One region of the Streptomyces sp. NPDC107454 genome, then DNA from elsewhere that is predicted to be linked to it. Evidence: riboswitches for the same ligand, from Rfam matches in the RefSeq annotation. Region 1 holds a riboswitch; the other holds the start of a gene.
What was found. A riboswitch is a leader RNA that binds a small molecule or an ion and turns the genes downstream of it on or off. The one in region 1 is predicted to bind cyclic di-AMP.

Region 1 (4,987 bases):
GGACCGAGTCCTCCGGGTTGGCCAGTACACGCAGGTAGGCCAGGACATCCCGGACCTCCTTGCGCTCGTAGAAGCGGACGCCGCCCACGACCTTGTAGGGCAGGCCGACGCGGATGAAGATCTCTTCGAAGACACGGGACTGGGCGTTCGTACGGTAGAAGACGGCGACGTCTCCGGCCTTCGCCTCGCCCGCGTCCGTGAGACGGTCTATCTCTTCGGCGACGAACTGCGCCTCGTCGTGCTCGGTGTCCGCGACATAGCCGGTGATCTGCGCGCCCGCGCCCGCGTTGGTCCACAGGTTCTTGGGACGGCGGGACTCGTTGCGCTCGATGACCGCGTTGGCGGCGGAGAGGATCGTCTGAGTGGAGCGGTAGTTCTGCTCCAGGAGGATCGTCGTCGCGTTCGGGTAGTCCTCCTCGAACTGGAGGATGTTGCGGATCGTCGCGCCGCGGAAGGCGTAGATCGACTGGTCGGCGTCGCCCACGACGCACAGCTCGGCGGGGAGCAGGTCGTGCTCGCTGTGCGGGGTGTCCTCGTCTTGCGCGCCGGTGCCGACCAGCTCACGCACCAGCGCGTACTGCGCGTGGTTGGTGTCCTGGTACTCGTCGACCATGACGTGGCGGAAGCGGCGACGGTAGTGCTCGGCGACGTCCGGGAAGGCGCGCAGCAGGTTGACCGTGGTCATGATCAGGTCGTCGAAGTCGAGCGCGTTGGCCTCGCGCAGCCGCGACTGGTACATCGCGTAGGCCTGGGCGAGGGTCTTCTCGAAGCCTCCCCCAGACTCCGTCTGGGAGGTGCCCCCAGCGGCCTGGGCGGCGAAGTCCTCCTCGTCGATCAGCTCGTTCTTCAGATTCGAGATCTTGGCGCTGAAGGACTTGGGCGGGAAGCGCTTGGGATCGAGATCCAGATCACGGCAGACGAGCGCCATCAGCCGCTTGCTGTCGGCGGCGTCGTAGATCGAGAACGAGGAGGTGAAGCCGAGCTTCTTGCTCTCCCGGCGCAGGATCCGCACACACGCGCTGTGGAAGGTCATCACCCACATCGCGTTCGCGCGCGGGCCGACGAGCTGCTCGACGCGCTCCTTCATCTCGCCCGCGGCCTTGTTCGTGAAGGTGATCGCGAGGATCTGGCCGGGGTGGACATGGCGCTCGCCCAGCAGATGGGCGATGCGGTGGGTGAGCACCCGGGTCTTGCCGGAGCCCGCGCCGGCCACGATGAGCAGCGGGGAGCCGGAGTGCACCACGGCCGCGCGCTGGTTCTCGTTCAGCCCGTCCAGCAGGGCCGCCGGGTCCACGGCGGGGCGGTGCGCGCCGTCGCGGTAGTAGGCGTCCCGGCTCGCGGGCGCGTCGAAGCGGCCGCCGAACAGGTCGTCCGGAAGCGGCTCCGGCGCTCCGTCCTCGGGCGGCGGCGGGGGCTCTTCCTCGTGGGCCCCGGAAGGCTTGAGGTCCGCCAGAAAGCTGTCATCAAAGAGGCTGCTCATCGCTCTCCGAGTCTAGGCGGCCCCACTGACAACCCGCGGCCACCCTGAAAACCCGACCGGTTTTTCCGCGACCGCTCATGATCTCTTTCCGTGACAACGCCTGATCGCTTTCCGCCACTCTTTCCGCCGGCCTCTCCGCCGCGGATGCCGTCACCGTTCAGGATCGGTTCATCACGGTCAGCCACAGTCGGTCCCGATCAGTGGCTCCCAGGGTCAAGGTCACAAAAATGTATCGGGCATATCGCACATCAAACTTCACAGAACACTTATGAGTTGGCTACCGTGCCGGGCAGGCCGCTCGACCCAACCGGCGAACACCGCCGGGCCGTGCGGCCTCCGCCGAGTCCGGTGCGCCGTAAGGCAGCCGGAGCCGGGGACCCAACCGACCTTGGGGTGAATCGGTCCAATTGTCCGCTGGGGCAAGGACCGTAGGGCAAACCTTCCGGAAGCACCCGCCCGAACCCGACAGCTAACTCGGTAGGCGGAAGACGGAAGGAGTCGTCTCTCTTGGCGTCGCATCGCAAGTGGAGTCCTACCGGTACGCGCATAGCGGGTATACGGACCCCCGCCCTCGCCACGGCGGCCCTCACCTCCGTGGCCCTGCTCTCCCAGACGGCGAACGCCGCGCCCTCGGCCGACTCCAAGCCGAGCATCGAAGAGGTCGAGAAGAAGGTCGACGACCTCTACCACCAGGCCGAGGCAGCGACCGAGAAGTACAACGCGACCAGGGAGAAGACCGCCCAGCAGCGCAAGCGCGTCGACTCTCTCCTCGACGACGTGGCCCAGCGCACCGAGAAGCTCAACACCGCGCGCGAGGAGCTGGGTTCGTTCGCCGCGGCGCAGTACCGCACCGGCGCCGCCGCCCCCGACACCGCGACCCTCCTGCTGGCCGACAATCCGCAGGACTACTTCGACCAGACCCAGCTGATGGACCGGCTGACCAGCCGCCAGAAGGTGGCCGTCGACGACTACGTCACCGAGCAGGCCGCCACCACCAAGAAGCGCGCGGAGGCATCCAAGAGCCTGCAGACGCTCACCACGACGCAGAGCGCGCTGAGGACGTCCAAGGCCGACGTCCAGCACAAGCTCGCCGAGGCCCGCTCCCTGCTGTCGAAGCTGACCGCCGAGGAGAAGACGCGGCTCGCGGCGATCGAGAAGAAGAAGCAGGAAGCGGCCGACCGCAAGGCGGCGGAACTGGCGCAGCAGCAGGCCGCGGCGGAGAAGAAGGCCCAGGAGGCGGCCGCCCAGCAGCAGACGACGTCCGGGAGCACCGGCACCACCGCCACCACCGGGAGTACGGCCACCGACTCCTCGTACACCGCCAAGGCCGACAAGGCCCTCGCCTTCGCCCGCACCCAGGTCGGCAAGCCGTACGTCTGGGGCGCGACCGGGCCCGGCTCCTACGACTGCTCCGGCCTCACGCAGGCCGCCTGGAAGGCCGCCGGCGTCGATCTCCCGCGTACCACCTGGGACCAGGTCAACGTGGGCACGACGGTCCCGCTCTCCGACATCAAGCCCGGTGACCTCGTCTTCTTCTACGACGACATCAGCCACGTCGGCCTGTACGTCGGCAACGGCATGATGATCCACGCCCCCAAGCCGGGCGCGTACGTCCGCGAGGAGTCGATCTTCTACGGCGGCGAGTCGATCATCCACAGCGTGGTGCGTCCGGCCTAACGCCTCGGCGTCCGGCACGCGCGCGTGGGGCTCATCGAGCTCCACGCGCGCGTGGCCCGCCGCCAACCCGCTCGAAGGTCCTTAGCATCGGGCCCATGTCAGCCATCTCCCCGCCCGGTACCCGGTGGACCGGCCTGCGCACCTGTTGGATGCAGAGTCCGCCGGGCGCCGGAGCCGCGATCCTGGCCACCGGCATCATCTCGATCGGGCTGGAGCAGACCGGCTACGAGATCCTGTCCCGGATCGCGCTGGTCCTGGCGGCCGTCGGCTGGCTCGGGCTCGCCGCGGCCTTCGTCGTACGGCTGCTGCGGGAGCGGGAGCGGTGGCTGACGGAGGCCGGTACACCGAGCGCGCTCACCGCGGTCGCGGCGACCACCGTGCTCGGCACGCGGCTGGTCACGCTGGGGTGGGAGGTGCCGGCCGAGGCCCTGCTCGCCCTGTCGGCGGTGCTCTGGCCGGGCCTGCTCCTCCTGGTCGTACGGCAATGGCGGCCCCGTATGCCCGGAGGGGTGTTCCTCGGCTGCGTGGCCACGCAGGGGCTCGCGGTGCTGGGCGCGACGCTCGCCCCCGCGACGCACACGGACTGGCTCGCGCACACCGCGCTGGTGCTGTTCTGGCTGGGGCTCGTGCTCTACGCGGCGGCGCTGTTCTACTTCGACTACCGCGAGGTCGCCACGGGCGCCGGGGACCAGTGGGTCGCGGGCGGAGCGCTCGCCATCTCGACGCTGGCGGGGTCGAAGCTGATCCTCGCGTACCAGGCGAACCTCTACCTGTGGAACGACGACGACAACGGCGTGCTGCGCTGGGTGACCGAGGCGCTGCTCGTGCTCGTCCTCGGCTGGTACTGCGTGCTGGCCGTGGCGGAGGCCCTGTGGCCCCGACCGCGCTACGACGTGCTGCGCTGGGCGACCGTGTTCCCGCTGGGGATGACAGCGGTGGCGACGCTGTCGGTCGCGGCCGCCATCGGAGTCGGCGGGCTCAGGGGGCTCGGGCAGGTGCTGCTGTGGATCTCGGTCGCGGCGTGGCTGGCGGTGGTGGCCGTAGCGGTCAGGCGTCCGCGGGAGCCGTAGCGGTCCGGCATCTGTGACGCCGTCCGGAAGCGCCGTAGCCGTCCGTGGGGGCCTTCGGGGGGCAGTCAGGTCCAGAGCACCGCGATGAAGATGTTCGCGGTCGTGAGCAGCCCTACGAGCCCGAACAGGCCCTTGTCCACCTTCTCGTCGTCCCGCTTCACATAGACGAGTCCGAGGATCACGATCAGCAGGGCGAGCTTCACGCCGATCTTGATGGTGTTGACCGAGTGGTCGTCGGCCTGGTTGAGGCCGACGAGGGCGACGCCCGTGACCAGCATGGTCAGCGCGCCGTGCAGCATGGCGGGGACGAACCGGGCGGTGCCCTGGCCCATCGCCTTCATCTGGGTGAGGAAACCACCGAGGAGCGAGGCGATGCCGATGATGTGCAGGCCGACGAAGAGATGGATGAGTACGTCCATGGAGCCGGAGCCTAATCTGCGGCCCTGACCCCTCTTGTCACCGGCCCACCCCCTGTAGACCCGTACCACCTGGGAACCACCGATTGTCCCGGAACCGCCCCATCGGTCATCACACCGCGTGAAGTCGACTGCGCCGGGCCGGGATCACGGTCACATACGGTCACCCCGCGATCCAGTGACGCCACTTCCGTACATGACGTCACCAGGGCATCACTCTCAGGTTTAGCGTCCTCCACCAGGTGACCGGCTCCCCACCGCCGCCCGGGCCAGGGGCGGCAGCCGGACACCACCGCCGAGAAAGGTCCGGCGGCGGCCCGCTCCCCCTGTGTGGGCCGCCGCCG
Region 2 (4,987 bases), on a different contig from region 1:
TCGTACGTGGCTTCTTTCGGGTCCCACGAGCAGCTACGCCCTACGGCTGACCGACCTCGACGAACTGCTCCATCTCCACTGGGGGCCACGGATCACCCTCGCCGACGCCGAGTCGCTGGCCGCCCTGCCCGGCCCGCCGTACCGGCCCTTCGAGTCCCGGCTCGACGGGCGCGAGGAGTATCCCGTCGAGGGCGGCCCCCGCTTCGTACGCCCGGCGCTGTCCGTGCGGACGCAGGAGCGGCGCGGCACCGAGTGGCGTTTCGAGACGTCTTTCGTGGAGCAAAACGCCGACGGCGACGAACTGCGGCTGCGCTTCGCGGACGACGGGCTCGGCATCACCCTGCACTACCGGATGCGCGGCGACGTCGTCGAGCGCTGGGTGACCCTGGCCAACGAAGGACCTTCCCTGGAGCTGCTGCGCGCGGACTCCGCGACCTGGACGCTGCCCGAGCGCGACGGTTGGCGCCTCTCCCAGCTGCACGGGCGGTGGGCGGCCGAGTCCCGGCTCGCGCGCTCCCCCCTCACCTACGGTGAGAAGGTCATCGGCAGCCGCCGCGGGCACACCGGGCACCAGCACCTGCCGTGGGTCGCGCTGGACAGCGGGGCGAGTGAGGAGAGCGGCGAGGTCTACGGGTGCGCGCTCGGCTGGTCGGGCTCGTGGCGGATCTGCGTGGCCCAACTCCCCGACGCGCGCGTGCAGATCTCCGGCGGCGCGGGGTACGACGACTCCGGACTGCTGCGTCTGGAGCCGGGGGAGTCGTTCACCACCCCGGTCTTCGCGGGGCTGTGGAGCGACGGCGGCTTCGGCGCGGCGAGCCGGACGTGGCACGCGTACCAGCGGGCGTTCGTGATCCCGGACGCGGACCAGGACCGGCCGGTGCTCTTCAACTCCTGGGAGGCCACCCACTTCGACATCTCCGAGGAGCGGCAGCGGGAGCTGGCCCGGCGGGCCGCGGAGATGGGCGTCGAGCTGTTCGTCGTCGACGACGGCTGGTTCGGGGCACGGACGAGCGACCGCGCCGGGCTCGGTGACTGGGCCCCCAACCCGGACCGTTTCCCGCAGGGACTGAAGCCGCTCGCCGACGACGTGCACGCGCTGGGCATGCAGTTCGGGATCTGGGTCGAGCCGGAGATGGTCAACCCGGACAGCGAGCTGTACCGCGCGCACCCCGACTGGGTGCAGTTCCAGCCGGGGCGGACCAGGACGGAGTTCCGCAACCAGCTCGTACTCAACCTCGCCCGACCGGATGTCCAGGAGTACCTGTGGGAGCAGCTCGACGGTCTGCTCTCGAGCGCCCCGATCGACTATGTGAAGTGGGACTTCAACCGCTGCTTCACGGACGCCGGATGGCCCGGTGAGCCGTACCCGCAGAAGCTGTGGGTCGAGCACGTGGAGGCCCTGTACGGGCTCCTGGACCGGCTGCGCGCCGAGCACCCCGGGGTCGCCTTCGAGTCCTGCTCGGGCGGTGGCGGCCGGATCGACCTCGGCGTCATGGCGCGTACGGATCAGGTGTGGACCTCCGACAACACCGACCCGCTCGACCGGCTCGCCATCCAGCACGGCTTCAGCCAGATCCACCCGGCCCGGATCATGGCCGCCTGGGTCACCGACAGTCCGAACGCGCAGCTCAACGGTCGGATCAGTTCGCTGCGCTTCCGGTTCGTCAGCGCCATGGCCGGGGTGCTGGGGGTCGGCGGTGACCTGGCCGACTGGAGCGAGGCGGACCTCGTCGAGGCGCGGGAGTGGGTGGAGCTCTACAAGGAGATCCGGCCGGTCGTGCAGCGCGGCGACCTCTATCGGCTGCGGCCTCCGGAGGGCGGGCTGAGCGCCGTGCAGTACGTCCACGGCGACGAGACCGTCGTCCTCGCCCTGCTCCAGGCCCAGCATCACGGTGAGCCGGTCGCCCCGCTCCGGTTGCGCGGGCTCGATCCGAGCGCCGCGTACGAATGCCGCGAAACGGGCGAAATTCACCGAGGTGCGGTGCTGCTGCATCACGGGCTGAGGACAGGGCTGCGCGGGGACTTCGATGCGGCAATTGTCAGGCTATGCCGTATGTGAGTGATCTGTCCGTATTGGTACCTTAATTCCAGCTGGCCCTGGAATAAAGGGCCGTGGTGTGACCTGCGTGAGCAGCGTCATATTCGTGACGATGCGTTGCGGGCCCGCTTTCTCGATCCGCCCGCATTCCCGGGCGGATCGAGAATCGGCGGAGATCATTGTCCACGGAGGGTGACCGGAATTCAGGCCCGGATCAAGAAAGGCACGCGCACAGAAAAGCCACATGGTTGGCGATGCGCCCCCATCTCGCTTACGTTCGCCCTCAATCCGGACGGACGCCCAATCCTGCCGCCGCCCGGTATCCGCACACCCACCGGTAACCGGCAGGAGCGGGGGACCCACAGGTACCACGCCTGTTCCGGTCTCCGGAACGGCTAGGGGTATAGCCGCGCAGCCGCGTGGCCGGGCATCTCCAGCCCGCACCCGACAGCTCACCTCGCAGGCGCCGGAGAGGAATTCTTCATGCCCGCGAAGGGTAAGCACCGCCGACCCAAGTCCCAGCGTTTCTCACGCTCGATCGCCGTGGCCGGAACCGGTGGCGCCGCCCTCGCGCTGCCGCTGATGGGGGCCGCGGGTGCCCATGCCGCGACGCCGACGGCCGCGGTCTCGTCCACTCCGGAAAAGACCGCGTCCATTTACGGCGCGGCGGTTTCGGAAAAGACCGTGACGGTTTCGGAAAAGACGGCGACGACGTCCACGGTCTCGACGAAAACCTATTCGGTGAAGGTCGGCGACTGGCTCTCCAGGATCGCCGAGCGGCAGCACGTCAGCGGCGGCTGGCAGAAGCTCTACTCCGACAACCGCCAGGCCATCGGCAGCGACCCCTCGCTGATCCACCCCGGCCTGAAGCTCACGATCGGCGAGAGGGCCGCGTCGACCGACGACACCGAGCCGTCGACCAAGCCGTCCATATACTCGTCCGCCAAGACGTCCACGCGGTCGTCGGCGCAGTCGGCCGCCGGGTCGTCCGGCGCGGAGTACGCGCCCAAGAGCGAGGCCGCCGCCCCCCGGGCCACCGGCACCGGTTACACCCTGCCGGTCGGGGGCGCCACCATCGGCACCGGCTACAAGGTCGCCGGAAGCATGTGGTCCAGCGGCTATCACACCGGCGTGGACTTCGTGGTCCCGACCGGCACCACCATCAAGGCCGTCGCCGCCGGCACCGTCGTATCGGCCGGCTGGGGCGGCGCGTACGGCAACCAGGTCGTCATCCAGCACGCCGACGGCCGGTTCTCGCAGTACGCCCACATGTCCGCCCTGTCCGTCTCGGCGGGCCAGACCGTGACCGAGAGCCAGCAGATCGGTCTCTCCGGCGCGACCGGCAACGTCACCGGTCCGCACCTGCACTTCGAGATCCGCACCACCCCGAACTACGGCTCGGACATGGACCCGGTCGCGTACCTGCGCTCGCACGGTGTCACCGTCGGCTGACACCTGCCGCGCCTCTCACGTCTTCGAGTCACGTCTTCGAGGGCCGGACACCGCGATCGCGGTGTCCGGCCCTCGACGTTTGTCCACACGTCCGGCGTGGTCCTTTCATGATCGGCACATTGCGGTCTTGTGGCACCCGCGCACGAGGTCTCGACACGGTGCGAGAGTGACTGCACAGTGATCTCCGTAAGCGCTTTCTGCGCCTTCGGCGGTGGCATCGCGGCCGTCGTCGCCACCGCAAGGAGCACGCCATCGTGAGACCTCGAAGACTCGGCGTCGGCACCGCCGCCGCGCTGCCGGCCGGTCTGGTCGCCGCGCCCTCGCACGCCACCGAACAGCATCCGCCGCCGCGCCGGATCGTGGAGAACCTGGACCGCGGCCTGGTCGCCGTCCCCTCGGGCAAGGGCACCTTCCTGAGCCGGCGGTTACTCGGCACGGAGTACGCGCTCGGCGGACGGCGGCTCAACCAGGCGCCGGTCACCCGGTCGACCACGTACCAGGACGACAGCCGGGGCACCGGCACCTGCACCGTGCGTGCCGTCGTCAACGGCCATGAGCGGAAGCCGAGTTCGGCGGCGCTCGACTTCGCGCGGGGCTACGCCGGGATTCCGCCGGCCGCCGCCGACGGATACACCGTGCAACACGCCTGGCCCGGCGACCTCGACGGCGACGGACGCTACGAATTCGTCGTCAGCCGGCTCGCGCAGACCCGCGACAAGCCCGACCTCCTGGAGGCGTACACGCTCACCGGCGCGCGGCTGTGGCACGTCGACCTCGGCCCGGGCTCGTACACCCAGGTCGGCGGGAACGGCGCCAACGACCCCGCGCCCGCCGCGATCAGCGGCTCGACGCCGATCGGCGGCCACCGCAACGACGACAACGTCACCGTGTACGACCTCGACGGCGACGGCAAGGCCGAGGTCGGCACCGAGCGCACCCGGCAGCCCGTGCCCGACGACCTCGTCGCCGACGGCCCCTCCGGCGGGCACCTCGGCATCGCCCACCCCGACGGCGTACACCCCAGCCTCGTCACGAAGTTGGTCACCCGGGTCGGCGCCGGACGCGGCGCCTTCCGGATCCTCTTCCAGACCTGGGACTTCAACGGCACCGATCTGAACCGGCGTTGGAAGTACGTCGTCCCGGCCGGAAGTGGCGCCACCAGCTTCCACCAGGTCCGGACCGTCGACGTCGACCAGGACGGCAAGGACGAGATCGCCGACGGCAACTACGTCGTGGACAGCGACGGCACGCTGCGCTACGTCGTCGGCGGCGCCGGACACGGCGACCGTTTCGACATCGCCGACCTCGACCCCGACCGGCCCGGCCTGGAGGGCTGCGCGATCCAGCAGTCCGAACTGGGCGTCGTATCGAGGTTTCCCTGGTACTGCACCACCACCGAACCGACGAAGACCCGTATCTACACACTCGCCCGGAACCCCGGCTACCGCCTCAGCCGGACCGTGCGCGGCTATCTCCAGTCGACGTACACGGACTACT

Region 2: it holds a riboswitch for cyclic di-AMP, as region 1 does, so the genes downstream of both, ACZ69M_RS07985 (M23 family metallopeptidase) here and ACZ69M_RS17410 (C40 family peptidase) in region 1, are expected to answer to the same signal.

Annotation. Positions count from the first base shown of each region.
Region 1 is NZ_JBVJPA010000006.1:371,893-376,879, reverse strand. Features, by position in the region: gene pcrA (DNA helicase PcrA) at 1-1,480, opposite strand, end outside; cyclic di-AMP (ydaO/yuaA leader) riboswitch at 1,808-1,979, shown strand; gene ACZ69M_RS17410 (C40 family peptidase) at 1,988-3,157, shown strand; gene ACZ69M_RS17405 (tellurite resistance/C4-dicarboxylate transporter family protein) at 3,253-4,227, shown strand; gene ACZ69M_RS17400 (hypothetical protein) at 4,293-4,646, opposite strand.
Region 2 is NZ_JBVJPA010000003.1:75,939-80,925, reverse strand. Features, by position in the region: gene ACZ69M_RS07990 (alpha-galactosidase) at 1-2,059, shown strand, start outside; cyclic di-AMP (ydaO/yuaA leader) riboswitch at 2,361-2,519, shown strand; gene ACZ69M_RS07985 (M23 family metallopeptidase) at 2,522-3,490, shown strand; gene ACZ69M_RS07980 (rhamnogalacturonan lyase family protein) at 3,745-4,987, shown strand, end outside.